DNA from 2 places in the Blastococcus montanus genome. Region 1 is predicted to be linked to the other one. Evidence: riboswitches for the same ligand, from Rfam matches in the RefSeq annotation. Region 1 holds a riboswitch; the other holds the start of a gene.
What was found. Region 1 has a riboswitch for cyclic di-AMP ahead of ABDB74_RS19470 (C40 family peptidase). Riboswitches for the same ligand answer to the same signal wherever they lie in the genome.
Positions count from the first base shown of each region.

Region 1 (9,666 bases):
CCACCACTGCGGCAAGGCCTTCCTGCGGTCGCAGCTGTGGGACGCCGAGAGCTGGCGGCCCGACGCCGTTCCGCCGCGGGCCCGCATCGCGCACGCCCTCGAACGCCGGCACGAACGGCTCGAGGACCTCGAGCGGTACTACGCCGAGCAGTACGCGGCGGGCCTCTACCCCACCGGCTGATCCCGCCCGCGCTCCGCGCGACGATCAGCCGACCTGATCATCGAGCGTCCTCCCTCACCGCCCACCGTGAGGGAGGACGCAGCATGATCAGGTGAGGTGGATTCAAGGAGTGGTCGCAACACCGGTTGATTGATCACTGGAGAGTAGGGCGGCCATGGCTTCGGCGGGGGTGTCCCAGCCGAGTGTTTTGCGGGGGCGGCCATTGAGTTCGTTGGCGACGAAGGTCAGTGCCTCGGGGTCATGGACTGAGAGGTCGGTGCCTTTGGGGAAGTACTGGCGCAGCAGCCCGTTGGTGTTCTCGTTGGTGCCTCGCTGCCAGGGTGAGCGCGGGTCGCAGAAGTAGACCGGCAGGTCGGCGGCGAGGATGATCTCGGTGTGCCGGCGCATCTCCAGGCCTTGGTCCCAGGTCAGGGAGCGCCGTAGGAATGCGGGCAAGGTGCCGATGGTGGCCACGATCTGATCGCGGACGGCGATCGGGTCCCCGGGCCCGCCCGGCAGGTGCAGCAGCATGCAGAAGCGGGTGGAACGCTCGACCAGCGTGCCGATCGCGGAGCGGTTGTTCTTGCCCAGGATGAGGTCGCCCTCCCAATGCCCAGGAACCGCCCGGTCGGCGACCTCGGCCGGCCGTTCGCTGATCATGACCTTGTCCGGAATACGCCGGTCGGGATCGGCGCGGCCATCGACCCGCTTGCGCGGCTTGCGGATCGCCCGGCCGGTGCGCAGGCAGCTAGCCAGCTCCCGACGTAGTTCACCGCGGCCTTGGACGTAGAGCGCCCGGTAGATCGTCTCGTGAGAGGCCTCCATCGCCTCATCGTCGGGGAACCGCCGCCGCAGTCGGGCGGCGATCTCCTCCGGGGACCACTTCCTGGACAGATCGGCCTGCACCGCCACCCGCAGCGGCTCGTGCTCCAGCTTGCGCCGCTTGGGTCGCCGAGCCCGCGCCTCGGCAGCCCGCTGAGCATGGACTGCCCGATACGGCTTGCGCCCCGGCGGCCGGTTGCGGCGCAGCTCGCGGCTGATCGTGGACCGATCACGGCCGATCCGACGGGCGATCTCGGCCTGGCTGCACCCGGCGGCCAGGCCCCGCGAGATCTCTTCCCGCTCGGACAACGACAACAACCGGCCGCTCGGCTCGCTCAGGTCTACAGGTGCCACCCCGCCACACTCACGGAACCATCGCCGCGCCACGACCTGATCCACCCGGGCCTCAGCGGCGGCTGCAGCGGTCGAGGCACCCCGCCTCACCACCGCCCGCCAGAACCGCCGCTCCTTCTCCCGCGTCACCGCCACGCCCACCCCCGGGCTCAGGGAGTTGCAACGACCCCCTGAGCCCGGGTGAGCTGATCGTGGCGCGGGGTGAGCCGGACGGTCCTTCAGCAGCGCCAGCCGCGCTCGTCCACGCCGCCGGGCACGGGAGCCGCGGGGTCGTAGGGCCTGCGGGTGAAGACGAAGGTGTCCAGGTCCAGGTGGTCGGCGGCGATGCGCAGCGTCTCGCCGGCGAAGTAGCCGTCCAGGCCCACCCACCTGCCGTCGGCGCCGCGGGCGAACCGGCTCGCCCGCCCCGGCCGGCCGGGCAGCGGGCCGAGGTGCAGCAGCCCGCCGCCCACCGCCCGGAGCGCGTACGGCGCCGGCCCCCAGAACCAGACGCCGAGGCTCTCCAGCGGCACCGGTGACGGCGAGGGCGCCCACGGCTCGACGATCCGCGGCTCGGCGGCCCGCAGGTCGGCCAGCAGCCCGAAGACCAGCGGGTCCAGGCCGCTGGTGGTGTTGGCCAGCGAGACCGCGCCGGCCTGCTCGTCCCGGTCGACGAAGACCCCGGCGAGGAAACCCGGCATCGACCCGCCGTGCCCGACGAGCGTCCGGCCGTCCACCCGCACCACCTGCAGGCCCAGGCCGTACCCCGACCAGCCCGGCGCCGACGAGTCCACCCCGGCGGGCACGGTCATCTCCTCGAGCGTGGCCGGGTCGAGGACGTCGGCGGTGTCGCCGAGCAGGAAGGCCGCGAACCGCCCGAGATCTGCCAGCGTGGCCCACAGCTGACCGGCGGCGGCCATCACGCCGGCGTGGTGCTCGGGCTCGGGGAGCACGACGTCGGCCCACGGGTGCACCGCGCGGCCCTCGGCGGCGGGGGCCACCGGTCGCGGCGTCGTCCGGTCCATGCCGAGCGGCGCGAGCACCTCCGCCCGCACCGCGTCGTCCCAGGAGGTGCCCCGCAGGCGGGCCACCAGCTCCCCGAGCAGGCCGAAGCCGAGATTGGAGTAGTGGAACCGGCGGGCGGCGCCGAGGACGACATCGGTGTCCCCCAGCCCCAGCTCGTCGAGCGAGCCGCCCGGGGTCCGCTCCCACCAGCCGCCTGGGCTCTCGGCCGACGCACCGGCGAGGTGCGACAGCAGCTGCCCGACCGTCCGGTCGCCGAACGGTGTCCCCGGCAGGTGCCGGTCCAGCGGGTCGTCGAGGTGCAGGCGCCCCTCGTCGCGCAGGCGCAGGACCACCACCGCCGTCACGCTCTTGCTGATGGACCCCAGCCGGTACTGGACGTCGGTGTGCGGCCCGGGCACGTCGCCCCGGCCGGTCGACCACACCAGGCCGCCGTCGCGGACCACCCCGGCGACCAGGCCGGGGGCCCGCCCCTCGCGCTGGACGCGAGCGGTCCGCGCCAGCAGGAGGCGGGCGGTGCTGGGGAGGACGGCCTCGGGCATGACGGCGACCGTAGCGAGCCGCCCCGCCCGGCGGGTCAGGCGGTCAGGGCCTCGCGCGTGGGCAGCTCACCGGAGCGGGTGGCCCGCCGTTCGAACCAGACCGTGGCCAGCGGCGGGACCGAGGCGGCCAGCGCGAGCACCGTGGTGCCCCGCGACCAGCCCAGCACGCGGGCGGCGACGAGCGCGACCACGAGGTAGAGCACGAAGATCCCGCCGTGGATCGGGCCGAAGACCTGGACGCCGACCTCTGAGGCCTCGAGCACCCGCTTGACGAACATCCCGGCCAGCAGGCCGATCCAGGACAGCGCCTCGGCGACGGCGACGATGCGGAAGGCGGTGGCGGCGGTGCGGGGGTTCAACGGACGTCCTCCGGTCGGTGGGGGTTCCCGATCCTCAACGCCCCGGGGCGCGACCGGGTCCCCGTCGCGGGTGTGACCTTCGCGGCAGCCGGCGGCGTGGCAGGGTCGGGCACGTGCGCGGACTGGCCCGGCGGGAGTTCTGCCTGGTGCTGCTGCGCCGGATGGCCGACGTCCGTCCCGACCTCACGGCCGCGGCGCTCCCGCGGCTCGGCGCCACCCGGGCCGAGGCGCACGCCGCGCACACCCGCTGGCAGGCGCTGCAGCACTCCCCCCGGGCCCCTCGCGGGCTGGCGCTGCGCGTGGCGGTCCTCGGCCCACCGGAGGAGCTGGAGGACCGGCGCTTCGGCGACCTCGACGTCCAGGTCCGCCGCTGGCCGTTGCCGCTGTGGCCGCACCTGTGGTGGGAGATGCTCACGGGCCCGGGTGGATCGGTGCTGAACGAGCACCTGGTCCGGGCGCCGGGGTCCCGCGTCCCCGCGGCGTCGGCCGGCCGGCTGCTCGTCTGGGAGCACGTGCTCGACGACGTCGTCGGCCTGCCGGGTGCACGCGGGGTCGATCCCCGGGTGGTCACCCGCTGGGAGGTACACCTGCCCGGCGGCGTCCGTGCGGCGTTCGTCTGGGGGCTGCTCCAGCAGGTGACCGGGCCGGGTCGGGCGGCGTTCCCGCCCTGACCCGGCCCCGCAGCTGAGCCGTCAGCTCGCGACGCGGTTGAACTTGGGGGTGGCGCCCATGGAGTCGACGCTCGCCACCTTCACGACGTCACCGGACGTCGGCGCGTGCACCATCTGGCCGTTGCCGATGTAGATGCCGATGTGGCTCACCGGGCTGTAGAAGGACACCAGGTCGCCGGGGCGGGCCTCGGCGCGGGACACCGGCTGGCCGGTGGCCGCCTGGTTGCGGCTGGCGCGCGGAAGGCTGATGCCGGCCGCCCGGTACGCGTAGCTGGTGAGTCCCGAGCAGTCGAAGGAGCCCGGCCCCGACGCGGCCCACACGTACGGCTTGCCGCGCTGGGCCATGGCCGTGTCGACGGCGATCTGCGCGGCCGAACCGTTCGCGACGACCGGCGCCGGCGGCGCGGCGCCGGGCGCGGGGGCGGTCCGCTCGGTACGGCTGGCCCGCTCCGGCGCGGCGCTGCGCTCCTCCGCCACCTCGGCGGCGTGCGCGGTGGCGTGGGCGGCCGCGGCGGCCGCTGCGGCCGCCTGCTGCTCCGCGGCGCTGAGCCGCTCGTACTGGGCCTGGTAGTCGGCGACCTGCCGCTCCAGGTCGGCCTGCTGCGCGGCGACGGCGTCGTAGGCGGCCTGCGCGTCCGCGGCGGTCGTCTCGGCGGCGGCCTGCGCCTGTGCGGCGGCGACGTTGGCCTCCGCGGCGTGGTCGAGGACGCCGTTCTGGTGGCCGGCGATCGCCTGCAGCGTGGCGACGCGGCTGACGAACTCGTCGGCCGACTCGCTGGTCATGAGGGCCTGCAGCGACCCGAGGCTCTCGCCGGTGAACGCGCTGCGCGCGACGCCCCGTACCGCCTCCTGCGCGGCGGCCAGGGCGGCGGTGGCCTGCTCCAGCTGAGCGGCCGCGGCCTCCGCGGCGGCCTGCTGGGCGTCGAGCGCATCGCGCGCCTCGTTGAACTGCTCGGTGATGATCTCGAGCTCGTGGCCGCGCTCGGCGATCAGCTGGGCGGCCTCCGCCGAGGTGCTCGGGTCTCCGGGGTCCGCGGACGCGGGAACCGCGGTCAGCAGGAGCCCGACCGTGCCGGCGAGGGCCAGACCGGCCCGGACGGTGCGGCGGCGGGCGGGCGTGCGCAGGGGGGTCGCCATGGTGCGGCGGCTCTCCGATCTCATCCACGAGCCGCCTACCGGGTTAGCTGACGGGTTCGAGCGGGAGTTCGCCCGGCGCGACGGCACATGGCCGCCCGCGCTACACCCCAGTGCTGCGGTGGGTCCCCGGCCCGCGCACCCACAATTGTGGATGACCGGCTCGACGGCGCCCGGCGGGGTGTCACTCAAGCAGTGACGTGGGGCCCCGGCGGACGGACCCACCGTAGGGCCGTGACCGGACCGTGACAATCCCTGGGCCACATTTCCCGACCTGGACGGCTGCGCGCCTCGTCACGTTGCGCGGCACCGCCGGTCTGCGATCCGTCATCTCCCGGCCGGCGCCCCGCACGCGGCGGCGGGCGTGCGGACGGTGCGCCGGCCCCGTTTCGGCACCCCACGCGAGGACCACTACGGAGGGATGCTCCCGTTCGGCACCCGGCCGTGGCCGCGTGCCCTGCTGACCGGCGTCACCTCCGGCGTACGCACCCGGCTGCGGGGCCGGGACCTGGCGCTGATCGCCGCCGGCCTGACCTTCTACGCCGGGATCGCGGTGGTGCCCCTGCTCGTGCTGGCGTTCGGCCTGACGACCTGGCTCACCTCCGCCGGCCGCGTGCACGACCTGGGGGCCCGGCTGGCCGACCTGCTGCCCGGTGACCTCGGCGCGCCGGCCGCCGTCGCGCGCCTGGTGGACGCCGGCGTGGACCTGGATCCGATCGGGGCGCTGCTGGCCCTGCTCCCGATGTCGCTCTACGGCGAGGGCCTGCGCCGCGCGCTCATGCGGTTCAGTGCCCGGAAGGAGGGGATGACCGGCTGGCGCGGCCGGCTGGCGACCCTTCCCCTCCTCGTCCTCGCGCCGGCGCTGCTGTACCCGCTCCTGCTGGTCGCCTCGCTCATGGCCGACCTCGCCGACCGAGGTGGCGTCGCCGCCACGCTGGGGCAGGTCGCGGTGGGGTTCTACGCGGTCCTCGCGGCCCTCACCGTCCCGCTCGCGTGGGGGTTCCAGGTGGTGGGCGGCGGCCGGGTCCGCTGGCCGGCCCTGGCCGCGGGCGCGCTCTTCACCGCCGCCTGCCTGTCGGGCTTCCTCCAGGGCTTCGTGCTGTTCCTCTCCCTCCCGCTGGACCTCGGTGCACCGTTCGGCGGGCTCGACGTCGTCGGCGGGGTGGTCGCGCTCGGCCTCTGGCTGTTCCTGCTGCACCTCGTCGTGCTGTGCGGCTGGCTGGCGACGGAGTCGCTGGACGACCTGCTCGGCCGGCGGCCCGGGCCCGCCCGGCGGTCAGGAGGGCAGCCGGTCGCGCCAGGACCGGGTCTCGACCACGTCCGGTGAGTCCGGCGGCTCCGTGCCGCCGTCCGGAACTGTGTCCGGTGCCGGCGGTGCCGGCGGGGCCGGCGGCTCGGGAACGGGCGCCGGCGGCGGCTGGGGAACGGGCGGCGGAGGCAGCGGAGGGGGTGGCGGCGGCGGGACGTGGCGCGAGCCGTTGCTGACCAGGATGGCGACCACCTGGCCGCGGACGGCGCGGCCTCCCGCCGGCGGGCTCGTGCCCACCAGCTCCCCCGGCGCCAGGTCGCTGTCCACCCGGATGACCCAGTCGACGAGGCCGGCCCGCCGCAGCGCGTCCTGGCAGTCGAACGGGTCCGAGCAGCTCGGCACCCGGATCGTGTTGCCCCGGACCACGGCCGGGTCGGCCGGCGGGAAGTCGCTGCTGCCGCGGGCCGTGAGGATCGGCGCCATCGCGTCGTGCCAGATGGTGGCGCCCTTGCCGCCGCCGAAGCCGCCGACGTCCTCCTTCTCCGTGGGGTTGAAGACCATGACGCTCGCCGCGATCTCCGGGGTGTAGCCGACGAAGGCGACCGAGACGTTCTCCTGGGTGGTGCCGGTCTTGCCGGCGATCTGGTGGCCGGGGACGTAGGCGCGCCGGCCGGTCTGCCCGGCGTAGCCGGGTTCGACGTCCTTGCGCAGCATCTGGTTGAGGGTGTTCGCGACCCCGGCCGGGATGGCGTCGGAGGTGCACCGGTCCCCGCCGACCAGCGGCTCGCCGTCGTCGTCGAGGACCGGCTCCCCGGAGCGGTCGAGCAGCGCGGTGACCGGGACGACGTCGCACTGCGTCCCGCTCGCGGCCAGCGTCGAGTAGGCACCGGCCAGCCCCAGCGGGCTGGTGGCCTCGGGGCCGAAGGCGAACGAGCCGTTGTTCTGCTCGATCGTCTTCTCGGCCAGCCCGGCGGGGCCGTGCTCGTACAGGCCCATCCGCTCGGCGATGCGCACCGGCTCCTCGATGCTGCCCAGGGCGTCCTCGAGGGCCAGGAAGTAGGTGTTGGACGACTGGTACAGCGCCGTGGTCAGGTCCAGGGTCGCGCGGTAGGTCCCGGAGTTCCGGACGTCGTACGGGCCGCCCTGGTCCCGGTAGACGCGGGAGTGGTACGGGCTCGGGGCGGTGAGGGTGTACTCGGTCGAGTACCCCCGGGCCAGCGCGGCCGCCGCGACGAAGACCTTGTACGTCGACCCGGCACCGCGGCTGGGCGCGGCGTTGAGGTTGACCGACTCCTGGGTCCGGTCGTTCTCGTCGTAGCCGAAGACCCGGTTCACGCTCATCGCCAGCAGGTGCCCGGTGCCCGGCTCGACCGCCGTGAACGTCGCCGCCAGCGAGCTGTCGAGGGGCTCGGTCGCCAGCACCGCGGCGTCACCGGAGCGCTGCAGCTCCGGGTCCAGCGTGGTCTGGATGACGTAGCCGTTGCGGTCCAGGTCCTCCTGGGTGAGGCCGAGCTCCCCGATCAGGTAGCGCTGCACGAAGTCGCAGACGTAGGCGCCGACGGTCGCCTCGGCGCAGCCGCGGGCGGGGGCCGCCCCGGGGGCCAGCCCGAGGGGCTCGGCCGATGCCGTGGCCTGCTGCTCGGGGGTGATGTACCCCTGGTCGGCCATGCGGGCCAGCACCTGGTTGCGACGGATCGTGGCACCCTCGGGGTTGACGAACGGATCGTGGTCGGACGGGTTCTGCACCAGCCCGGCCAGCATCGCCGCCTGCGGCAGGGTGAGGGCCGCCGCATCGACCCCGAAGAACGCCTGGGCCGCGGGCTGGACCCCGTAGGCGTTGCGCCCGAAGTAGACGATGTTGAGGTACCGCGTGAGCAGCTCGTCCTTGGAGTGGGTGGCCTCCAGCGCCAGCGCCAGGCGCGCCTCGCGCAGCTTGCGGGCGACCGTCTTCTCGACGGCGGCGTCCCGCTCGGCCTGCGTCCGGGCGGCCTGCAGCAGGGTCTGCTTGACCAGCTGCTGGGTGAGCGTGGAGCCGCCCTCCTCGATCTCCCCCGCGGCGAGGTTGGTGACCAGCGCACGGACGGTGCCCTGCACGTCGAGGCCGCCGTGGTCGTAGAACCGCGCGTCCTCGATCGCGATGAGGGCCTGCCGCACGACCTCGGCCATCTGGTCGGCCTCGACCGGCGCCCGGTTCTCGGCGTAGAAGTGCGTGATCGGCTCACCGTCGGCCGCGAGCATCACGGTGTTGCGGCGGGGCGGGCCGATGGTCAGCTCCTCCGCGGGCTCGCCGAGCAGCGCCGACGAGCTCTGGGCGCCCAGCGCCGGGCCACCGACCCAGGGCAGGAGCAGCCCGGCCAGCAGGACGCCGGCCAGCAGCACGGCCCCGACCAGGGACAGCAGCGTGCGGCCCGTTCCCCTGCGCGACTGCATGACCTTCCCTCCCGGCTTCGGCGACCAGCTCAGCGGGGATGATCTCGGGTTCCGACCACGGTTCCGGCGAAGGCGCGACCGGGACGGTCCCGGGAGCCCCGCCCGCCCCATCCGCCGCCGGGCGCCACGGCCCGCGGCCCCGGGGGACCGCTCGGGCACGGGCACCGGTGGTGTGCCGCGCGGGCCGGCTCGGTAGGAACGGACCATGACTGACTCGATGCTGGCCGGCCGGCTGAACGTGCGGACCCGCGAGTTCGTGGTGAAGGAGGTGCCGAAGCCGGTGCCGGGGCCGGGTGAGGTGGTGATCGCGGTGGCCGCCGCGGGCATCTGCCTCTCCGACGTGCACCTGATCGAGGGGCAGCTCTCCCCGCTGTTCCTGGCCGGCGACGAGGTGACCCTCGGCCACGAGGTCGCGGGCACCGTGGCCGAGCTGGGCGACGGCGTCACCGGCCGGACGCTGGGCCAGCGGGTGCTGCTGCAGGCCGGCGAGGAGAAGGACGGCTGGGTGCACACCCGCGGGGTGGACTACGACGGCGGCTGGGCGCAGTACGCCCTGGCCACCGCGGACACGGTCGTCCCGATCCCCGACGACCTCCCGTTCGAGCAGGCGTGCATCGTGCCCGACGCGGTGTCGACGCCGTGGGCCTCGATCGTGCGGACCGCCCAGGTGCGCGCCGCCCAGCCGGTCGGCGTGTGGGGCATCGGCGGACTGGGGGCGCACGCGGTGCAGCTGCTGCGCCTGGCCGGGGCCGCCCCGATCGTCGCCGTCGACCCGGTGCCGGCCGCCCGGCAGCGCGCGCTGGACTTCGGCGCCGACCTGGCCCTCGACCCGGCCGAGGACATCGCCGCGCGCGTCCGGGAGCTCACCGGGGGCGCCGGGCTGGCGTACGCGTTCGACTTCGCCGGCGTCGCCCCGGTCCGCGAGCAGGCGGTGCGCTGCCTG
Region 1 is NZ_CP155551.1:4,055,188-4,064,853, forward strand. Features, by position in the region: gene ABDB74_RS19445 (pyridoxamine 5'-phosphate oxidase family protein) at 1-181, shown strand, start outside; gene ABDB74_RS19450 (IS30 family transposase) at 284-1,489, opposite strand; gene ABDB74_RS19455 (serine hydrolase domain-containing protein) at 1,555-2,880, opposite strand; gene ABDB74_RS19460 (DUF3817 domain-containing protein) at 2,916-3,239, opposite strand; gene ABDB74_RS19465 (hypothetical protein) at 3,353-3,910, shown strand; gene ABDB74_RS19470 (C40 family peptidase) at 3,932-5,047, opposite strand; cyclic di-AMP (ydaO/yuaA leader) riboswitch at 5,065-5,223, opposite strand; gene ABDB74_RS19475 (YhjD/YihY/BrkB family envelope integrity protein) at 5,418-6,371, shown strand; gene ABDB74_RS19480 (transglycosylase domain-containing protein) at 6,321-8,723, opposite strand; gene ABDB74_RS19485 (zinc-binding dehydrogenase) at 8,929-9,666, shown strand, end outside.

Region 2 (9,666 bases), 1.6 Mb from region 1:
GGGCCGACGAGCAGGCGCAGCGGGACCGGGAGGCGGCCCAGGAGGCCGCGGCGGCCCAGCTGGCCGCGGTGCGCGCCGAGCTCGACGACCTGTGCCGCCAGCGTGACCTGGCGCGGGAGTCGCTGCGCTCCCTCACCGCCCGGATCGGTGAGGCGCTGCTGGCGGTCGGGGTGCCGGCCGGGGAGCTGGTCCTGGCCGGCGGGCGGTCCGAGCCGGTGTCCGGCTGACCACCCGCACCGCCGCTCCCACGGCCTCCGCTGCCGGGATGAGAGTCTGACCCCAGCGGCGGTCGCGCCAGCGGGCGGCAACGAGGAGGCAGCGGTGGACGAGGTCCGTGAGGACGTGCAGGTCGAGGGTGGCATCGTCGTCGGGCACGACGGCTCCAGGTGCGCCCAGGAGGCCCTGCAGTGGGCCGGGCGGCTGGCTCGCCGGGCGGACCTCGAGCTGCACGTGGTGCGCTCCTGGTCCATGACCACCGCACCGCAGCCGAGCACGTGGGAGCCCGGCTACGTGCCGCCGCTGGTCGATTGGGAGCGGGGCGTCCTCGACGAGCTCACCGCGCACGTCGCCGCGGCCGGCCTGGACCCGGCCGTACGGGTCACCAGCCACGTCGTCCACCGGGCGCCGGTGCAGGGGATGCTCGCCGCCGCGGAGCACGCCGACCTCCTCGTCGTCGGCGCCCGCGGCCGGGGCGGCTTCGCCGGCCTGCTGCTCGGCTCGGTCAGCGACCAGCTGGTGCACCACGCGCCGTGCCCGGTGACCGTGGTCCGCGCCGGCGCCGGCAGCCGCGACTTCGACTCGGCCGAGACCGGGTCCGCCGTCGTCGCCGAGTGACGCAGTCGGCGGCCGTCGGGCAGACTGCCGCCGAGCTCGCGGGACCCCGCGGCGGGAGCGGGGGGACGGCGTGCGCGACTTCAGCGGGGCGACGGTGGTGCCGGTCGGCGAGGGCCCCGAGGACGTGCTCGTCGACCGGGCGGGGCGGGTCCTGACCGGGCTGGCCGACGGCCGGATCGTGCGGCTCGCCGGCCCCGGCGCGCCGGTCGAGACCGTCGCGCGGGTGCCCGGCCGGCCGCTGGGCCTGGAGCTCCTCGGGGACGACGAGGTGCTCGTCTGCGCCTCCGACGCCGGGCTGCTGGCGGTCTCGTCGGCGGACGGGACCGTGCGGACGCTCGTCGACGAGGTCGGCGGGCGCCGGCTCGGGGCCGTCAACAACGCCGCGGTCGCCGCGGACGGGACGATCTACTTCACCGACTCCTCGCAGCGCTTCCGCATCCCGCAGTGGCGGGCCGACCTCGTGCAGCGGACCGCCACCGGCCGGCTGTTCCGGCGGGCACCGGACGGGGTGGTTACCGAGCTGCTCGGTGGGCTGGAGTTCGCCAACGGCGTGGCGCTGGCCGCCGACGAGAGCTGGGTGGCGGTCGCCGAGACCGGCGCCGCGCGGGTCCGCCGGGTGTGGCTCTCGGGGGAGCGGGCCGGCACGGCCGAGGTCTTCGTCGACGACCTGCCGGGTCACCCCGACAACATCGCCCTCGGCTCCGACGGGCTGGTGTGGATCACGCTCCCGAGCCCGCGCGTCGCGGCGCTCGCCGCGATCCACCGCCTGCCCGCGCCGGTGCGGACCCTGCTCGGCATGCTGCCGCCGGCCCTCCAGCCGCGCCCCGGCCGCACGCTGGGCGTCCTCGCCGTCGACGGCAGCGGCCGTGAGGTGCACCGGCTGCAGGGCGAGATCCCCGGCTTCGAGATGCTCACCGGCGTGCGCGAGTCCGGCGGCACCCTCTGGTTCGGCAGCCTGACCGGCAGCACGCTGGCGACCGTCGCGGTCTGAGCCGGCCGCTCAGTCCGGCGTGGCGGTCCCGTAGACCGCGGGCAGCCAGATGCCCAGCAGGACCTCGACCACGTCGGCCTCGGCGACCGCCGGGCCGTCGCCGCTGAAGGTCGCGTAGAGCACCCGCTCGTTCATCGAGGTCAGGGCGACGGCGAGGTCGCGGGCCGGCAGCCCGGGCGGCGCGGCGCCGCGGGCCCGCTCGGCGTCGATCGCCGTGGCGGACCGCTGCACCCAGTGCTCGAACACCGTCGACCAGAGCCGTCGCACCTCGTCGCTGGTGGAGCGGGCCTCCGCCCACGCCACGGTGAGCGCGCGGTGGACCCGGAAGGTCTCGTAGTAGGCGGCGATCGCCCGCGCCCAGCCCTCCCGTGCGCCGGCCGCCGGGCTGCCGAAGGCCTCGCGCATGGCCGTGTCGGCCTCGGCCACGACGCGGTCGAGCAACGACAGCAGGACCGCGTCCTTGGACGGGAAGTAGAAGTAGAACGTCGGCCGGGAGATCCCGGCGCCGCGCGCGAGGTCGTCGACCGAGATCGCCGCCAGGGGTCGCTGGCCGAGCAGTCGCTCGGCCGTGGCGAGGATCGCCAGCTCCCGGTCGTCGCCGGATGGCCGGGCCGGCCGACGGCCGCGCCCGGCGCCGGGCAGGTTCTCCGTGGGCGCCGACATGCGAGGGAGACTAGCCGCCGGCCGCCGGTCTCGACACCGTGTTGACGCTGTCGACAGTATGTCGATAGCGTCGACGGGGGAGTGGCGCTCACGGCGCCGCGCAACCCGGCCGCCGGCCGGGCGGGCGAGAGCGGAGTGTGGGCACATGGGGACCGAGCACGTGGACGTCCTGGTCGTCGGGGCCGGCCTCTCCGGGATCGGCGCCGCCTGCCACCTGGAGGTGGATCGGCCCGGCACCACCTACGCGGTCCTGGAGTCCCGCGCGGCCGTGGGCGGTACCTGGGACCTCTTCCGCTATCCGGGCGTCCGGTCGGACTCCGACATGTTCACCCTCGGCTACTCCTTCCGGCCGTGGGCGGAGTCGAAGGCGATCGCCGACGGTCCCGCGATCCGCCGGTACATCGAGGAGACCGCCCGCGAGTACGGCGTCACGGAGAGGATCCGGTTCCACCACCGGGTGCTCTCGGCCGAGTGGTCCAGCGACGACGCCCGGTGGACGGTGACCGCCGAGCGCACGGACACCGGCGCGACCGTGACGCTCACCTGCTCCTGGCTGTCGGTCTGCTCGGGCTACTACCGCTACGACGAGGGCTACCGGCCGCACTTCGAGGGCGAGGAGCGCTTCCGCGGGACGCTGGTGCACCCGCAGCACTGGCCCGAGGAGCTCGACGTCTCGGGCAAGCGGGTCGTGGTCATCGGCAGCGGGGCGACGGCGGTGACGCTCGTCCCCACCCTCGCCCAGCAGGCCGCTCACGTGACGATGCTGCAGCGGACACCCAGCTACGTGCTGTCCCTGCCCGGCCGCGACCCGCTGGCCCTGGCGCTGCGCTCGCGGCTGCCGGCCCGGCTCGCCTATCCGATCGTCCGGTGGAAGAACGTGCTCACGTCCACCGCGCTCTACCAGCTCAGCCGCCGTCGTCCCGCCCTGGTCCGTGCGCTCGTCCGCCGGCTCACCGCCAAGCAGTTGCCGGCCGGCGTCGACGTCGACACGCACTTCAACCCGCCCTACGACCCGTGGGACCAGCGGCTGTGCCTGGTGCCCGACGGCGATCTGTTCCGCAGCCTGCGCGCGGGCACGGCCTCGATCGCCACCGACCGGATCCGCACGTTCACCGAGGACGGCATCGAGCTCGCCTCGGGCGAGCACCTGGCGGCCGATGTCGTGGTGACCGCCACGGGGCTGAACCTGCTCCCGGTCGGCGGGATGAGCATCACCGTCGGCGGGCGGCCGGTCGACCTGTCCGAGACCGTCTCCTACAAGGGGATGATGATCTCCGGGGTGCCCAACTTCACCATGGTCATCGGCTACACGAACGCGTCCTGGACGCTGAAGGCCGACCTGGTCAACCGCTACGTGTGCCGGCTGCTGGACCACCTGGACGCCCACGGCTACGTCTCGGCCACGCCGGTCGCCCCGCCCGAGGGTGCGGACGCGCCGTTCCTGGACCTGTCCGCGGGCTACGTGCAGCGCAGCCTCGGGGGCCTGCCGAAGCAGGGGGCGCGGACCCCGTGGCGGCTGCACCAGAACTACCTGCGCGACGTCGCGCTCATGCGGCGCGGGCCGCTGGCGGACGAGGGCATGACCTTCCAGCGGCCGGCCGCCGTCGCCACCGCCTCGGACGCGCAGCCGTCGGTGGCGTGATGCGGCCCTACGCGTTCGCCGGCGGGACGGCGGTCGTCACCGGTGCGGCCAGCGGCATCGGCGAGGCGCTGGCGGTGCAGCTCGCCGCCCGCGGCAGCCACCTGGTCCTGCTCGACCGGGACACCGAGCGGCTGGACGGCGTCGCCGCGGGGATCCGGGCCGCGCACCCCGCGCTGCAGGTGACGACGTACGTCGTCGACCTGGCCGACGAGGAGGCGACGGCGGCGGTCGCGCGGACCCTCGTGGCCGAGCACCCCGGGACCACGCTCCTGGTGAACAACGCCGGGGTGGCGCTCGGCGGGCGGTTCGACCAGGTCACCGTCGAGGAGTTCGAGTGGGTGATGGCGATCAACGTCCGCGCCGTCGTCCGGCTGACCCATGCGCTGCTGCCGGTGCTCAAGACCCGTCCAGGCGCCCACGTCGTCAACGTCTCCAGCGTCTTCGGGATCTTCGCGCCCGCCGGTCAGGCCGCCTACTCGACGAGCAAGTTCGCGGTCCGCGGTTTCAGCGAGTCGCTCCGCCACGAGCTGGCCGACGACGGCATCGGGGTCACCGTGGTGCACCCCGGCGGCGTCCGGACCCGGATCGCGGAGACCGCCCGGACCGGTTCCGGGGTCTCGGTGGAGGAGTACGAGGAGGGCCGACGGCAGTTCGCCAGGCTCCTGCGCATGCCACCGGAGCAGGCCGCGGCGAAGATCGTGACGGCCATCGAGAAGCGCCGCCCGCGGTTGCTGATCGGCTGGACGGCGACGGTCCCCGATGTGCTGGTGCGGCTGCTGCCGGGGACCTACTGGCGGCTGATCGCCCGTCGCGCGGGGCGGGCGGGCCCACCGGTGGCCTGACGGCCGCGACCGGCGCCGGCCGGGCGGTGCGGTTGACTGCCGGTGTGGACCTCCCCGTTCCCGCCGCCTTCGTCCGCGCCCACACCCGCCCGGCCCGCCCCGCGCTGGTGCCCGAGGTGGAGCTCCACGTGGCCGCCGACGTGGTGGCCCTCTGGGAGGCGATGGCGACCGAGCAGGGGTACACCGCGACCGACCCGCCGTTCTGGGCCGCGGTCTGGCCGGGCGGTCAGGCGCTGGCCCGGTACGTGCTCGACCACCCGGAGCTGGTCGCCGGCCGCACGGTGCTGGATCTCGGGTCGGGCAGCGGGCTGGTGGCCGTCGCTGCCGCCCGGGCGGGGGCCACCGGCGTCCTGGCCAGCGACGTCGACCCCTTCGCGCTCACCGCGATCACCGTGAACGCGGAGCGGAACGGGACCCCGGGCATCACGCCCGTGGGAGACGTCCTGGGCGCCCCGCCGCCGGACGTGGCGGTGATCCTGGCCGGCGACGTCTGCTACGACCGGGAGATGACCGACCGCGTGCTGCCGTTCCTCGACGCCGCCCGCGGCCGGGGGGCGGAGGTGCTCATCGGCGATCCGGGCCGGGTGTACCTGCCGGAGGACCGGCTGAGCGCTCTGGCCGTCTACGAGGTCCCTGACACCGGGTCCTCGCCGGACCACCCCGCTCAGCTGCGCCGGACGACGGTGTGGCGGCTGCCCTGAGCCCCGCGGACGTCTTTTCCTGCGCCAGGCATTGTCACGGACGGATAACGGTGGTTACCGTGGCTGGGCCCGGCCGGTCGTCCGCTCCCCATTCGGGGAGGTCCGCCGGGCGCCGCCGAGTCGCCCTCCGGGGCGAGCCGGGGACCCACCGCAGCACTGGGGTGAATCGCGCGCCGGGCACGTTCCGGCGCGGGTAGGGCCGTTTCCCGCCCGAATCCGTCAGCTAACCCGGTAGGCGGCCGTCGGAAGAACGGAGAGCCGCCGCATGGCGAGCCTGCGGGTCCACCCTGCACGGATCCGCAGCCGGTCCGGTACCTCGCGCGCGCCTTCCCCGCGCTGAGCTCCGGGCGTCCCGCCCGCCACCCGCGCTGCCACTCGACCACCTCGCAGCAGCACCGCGCCGCTCCGACGGCCGGCTGCTGTGCCCTGCACCTGGAGCAGTCCCACCCCATGAACCTTCGCCCCACCTCCTTCGCCCGCGCCGCGCGTACGGCCGGCGGCCGCCGCCGTTTCGTGGCGGGCCGCCGCCCCGCGCTGCTGCTGGCGGTCGCCGCCGCGGGCGGCCTGACGGCCAGCGTCCTCACCAGCGGCGGCGAGCCCGCTGCACAGGCGGAGCCGCAGCTGGCGCCGGTCAGCATCGCGGAGCAGCTGGGCATCACCGCCGACGCGGCTCCGGCCGATGTCGCCGAGACCGCGGCCGGCTCGCTCCAGCCGCTGGCCGCCAGCCGGAGCGAGCGCGTGGCCGAGCAGGTCGCGGCGGCCGAGGCGCAGGCTGCCGCCGACCAGGCCGAGCTGGACCGCCGCGCAGCCGAGGAGGCCGCCCGTCTCGAGGCGGAGGAGGCCGCCCGCCGTGCCGCCGAGGAGGCCGCACGGGCCGAGGCCGCCCGTGCCGCGGAGGCTGCGCGTGCCGCGGAGGCCGCCCGCGCCGCGGAGGCCGCCCGCGCCGCGGAGGCCGCCCGCGCTGCCGAGGTGCAGGCCGCCGCCCCCCGCGCCGGGCGTGCCGCGCCGGCACCGGCCGCCCCGGCCGCCCCGGCCGCGCCCGCCGCGCCTGCCGGGTCCATCAAGGGCTACGCCATGCAGAAGGTCGGCGGCAGCGAGTTCACCTGCCTGGAGAGCCTGTGGGGCAAGGAGAGCGGCTGGAACCCCAACGCGCAGAACCCGCGCAGCACCGCCTACGGCATCGCGCAGTTCCTCGACTCGACGTGGGCCGGTACCGGCATCGCCAAGACCTCCGACGGCTATCGCCAGATCGACGCCGGGCTGATCTACATCAACAACCGCTACGGCTCGCCGTGCGGCGCGTGGAGCCACTCCCAGGCGAAGGGCTGGTACTGACCCGCGGCTCGTGACGCCGGTTCGGGAGTACACCGGCCGAGGAGTCCGACCGCGGCCGTCGCGGTCGGGGTCGTGCGGCCGGCGTCGCGAGCTGGTCGGCCGGGAGCTGGCCCTGCTCGACGGCCGCTGAACCGGGTGGGGCGATCGATGTCCCGGCGGGCGCTCCCGTGCCCCGGACCGTCGGTACGGGTCGCCCTCGACGGCGACGCGCGCCTAAGGTCGGATCCGGCACGGCAGCCGGAGGGGGAGCGATGACCGAGGCCGACGACGCCGACCGGGCGACCCCGCCGAGCGGGATCGTGGGTCGGTCCGTCGACGAGTTCGTCAACCAGCTGCGCGGTTTCAGCGACCGGGCCCGCAACCTGGCCGGCGCCGTCCCCGGCAGGTTGTCGCTGCCGGCGCTGCCCAGCCCCCCGGGCGCGATGTCCGCCGCGCAGGTGCGGGCGATCGCCGACGTCGTCAGGGCCCAGCGGCAGTCGATCGCGGCGATGACCGCTCAGCTGCAGGCCTTCGACCAGCAGCTCGCGGTGTTCGAGCGGATCCTCGACCCGCTGGTGGAGTGGAGCTCCACGTGGGCGCGGCTGGAGGAGGCCGTCGGCGACCTCGTCCGCCGCGAGCCGCCTGCCGCCGACGGCTGAGGGTGGCTCAGTAGCCGTCGTCCCCGTCCCCCGGGCGGCGGCGCAGCAGCCCGGTCACCGAGCCCACCCGGCTCTGCGCCTGCCGCAGTCCGGAGATGAGCGGCATCAGGTCCTCGTGGATCCGCCGCAGCGTGTCGGGCACGGTGTCGACCGCCGGGTCGTCCAGCACCCGGCCGACCCGCTCGATGCCGGGGCGCAGCGCGCGCACCGGCTCCTCCAGCTCGTCGACCAGGTCCTCCAGCCGCTCGGCCATCCGCTGGGCCGACGCGATCGTCTCCCGCGCCGACGTGGTCGCGGCGGTCAGCTCACGCACCGCCCCGTTGAGGTCGGCCAGCGTCCGGGGCAGCTGGGACAGCGCCTCGGTCTGGGTCTGCAGCAGCGCGAGCAGCTCGCCGAACCCCGGGATCCGGGGCATGCCGAGACCGCGGAAGGGATCCATGTGGCCACCGTCGGGGACCGGTGTCCGGCGCGCAAGCCGACTCGCGGATCCCGGCGGGGGAGGAACCGCCGGCTCAGCGCTCCCGCAGCTCCCCGGTCAACACGAACTCGGCCGCCACGTCACGCAGCTTGGTGTTGGTCTCCATCGACACCCGGGCCAGCAGCTGGAACGCCTGGTCGGCGGTCAGCTTGTGCCGCTCCATGAGGATGCCCTTGGCCTGGTCGATCACCGCCCGGTACTCCAGCGCGGCCTCCAGGTGCTCGGCCCGCTCGACCGCGGTCTCGTAGAGGTACATGTTCGACACCGGACCGACGGCGTACGCGGCCAGGCGGGAGACCAGACCGTGCGTGCGGTCGTCGGAGGCCGAGAGCCCGCGCGCGTAGACGTTCATCGCGCCGACCACCCGCTCCTGCACCGGCAGCGGGTAGGAGAGCACGCTGTCGCAGCCCGCGGCTGCGGCCTCCGCGGCGAAGTCCGCCCAGGTCCCGTCGGTGTGCGTGTCGGTGATCCCGGCCGGCCGGCCGGACGCCGCCGCCGTCAGGCACGGGCCCGAACCGAGGCGGTACTGCACCTCGTCCAGCCGCACGGCGAGGTCGCCGCTCGCGGCCACCGTGCTGGGCCGGCCGTCGGCGACGATCGTCACCGAGGCGATCGGCTGACCGGGGAGGATGCGGGTTGCCAGCTCGGTCACCTTGTGCAGGACCGATTCCAGCGAGTGCTCGGCGAACGAGAGCCGTGCCAGCTCATCGAAGGCCGGTTGGACGACCGAGATCTCGTCGTCGGGGTACGTCACGCGCGGTACTCCGTGTGGGCTTGTAACCGGACGAAGCGTGCCGGCGGTGGGGGACGGACCCCCGTCTGTTCCAGGGGTCCTCCGGGACGGGCGAGAGGCCCGGGCGCACGCCGGCTGTGTGACGCGCAGGGGCAATCATAGTCAGTCCGGTGGCCCTGCCGCCGCCGGGCCGACCGGGGACGGCGTGGCGCGTCGCTCGCGCCGGACCGGCGGTCGACCGGAGGCGGGCAGGCCCGGGCGGCCGTGGTGAACGACGCCGCGTACCCACCCGTGGACGGCCGGCAGGTGCCGGGCCCCGCACCATGAGCCGGCGGGGGGTCGCGCGCGCCCACCCGGGGGCCGCGGTCGGCCGCCGACCGGCCCCTCAGAGCGCCCGGAGGATGTCCTCCACCCGCTCGCGGGCGTCCCCGAAGAGCATCTGGGTGTTGTCCCGGAAGAACAGCGGGTTCTGCACGCCGGCGTAGCCGGTGTTCATCGACCGCTTGAACACGATGACGTGCTCGGCCTCCCACACGCGCAACACCGGCATTCCGGCGATCGGGCTGCCGGGGTCGTCGGTGGCGGCGGGGTTCACCGTGTCGTTGGCGCCGATGACCAGGACGACGGAGGTCGTGGCGAGGTCGTCGTTGATCTCGTCCATCTCGAGGACCACGTCGTACGGGACCTTCGCCTCGGCCAGCAGCACGTTCATGTGCCCGGGCAGCCGCCCGGCGACCGGGTGGATGCCGAAGCGCACCTCGACGCCGCGCTCGGTGAGCGTGCGGGTCAGGGTCGCCACCGGGCCCTGC
Region 2 is NZ_CP155551.1:2,496,945-2,506,610, reverse strand. Features, by position in the region: gene ABDB74_RS12085 (hypothetical protein) at 1-227, shown strand, start outside; gene ABDB74_RS12080 (universal stress protein) at 322-834, shown strand; gene ABDB74_RS12075 (SMP-30/gluconolactonase/LRE family protein) at 905-1,825, shown strand; gene ABDB74_RS12070 (TetR/AcrR family transcriptional regulator) at 1,835-2,488, opposite strand; gene ABDB74_RS12065 (NAD(P)/FAD-dependent oxidoreductase) at 2,634-4,130, shown strand; gene ABDB74_RS12060 (SDR family NAD(P)-dependent oxidoreductase) at 4,130-4,972, shown strand; gene ABDB74_RS12055 (50S ribosomal protein L11 methyltransferase) at 5,017-5,673, shown strand; cyclic di-AMP (ydaO/yuaA leader) riboswitch at 5,787-5,924, shown strand; gene ABDB74_RS12050 (transglycosylase SLT domain-containing protein) at 6,124-7,008, shown strand; gene ABDB74_RS12045 (hypothetical protein) at 7,260-7,646, shown strand; gene ABDB74_RS12040 (hypothetical protein) at 7,654-8,085, opposite strand; gene ABDB74_RS12035 (GAF and ANTAR domain-containing protein) at 8,159-8,878, opposite strand; gene pntB (Re/Si-specific NAD(P)(+) transhydrogenase subunit beta) at 9,243-9,666, opposite strand, start outside.
Region 2: it holds a riboswitch for cyclic di-AMP, as region 1 does, so the genes downstream of both, ABDB74_RS12050 (transglycosylase SLT domain-containing protein) here and ABDB74_RS19470 (C40 family peptidase) in region 1, are expected to answer to the same signal.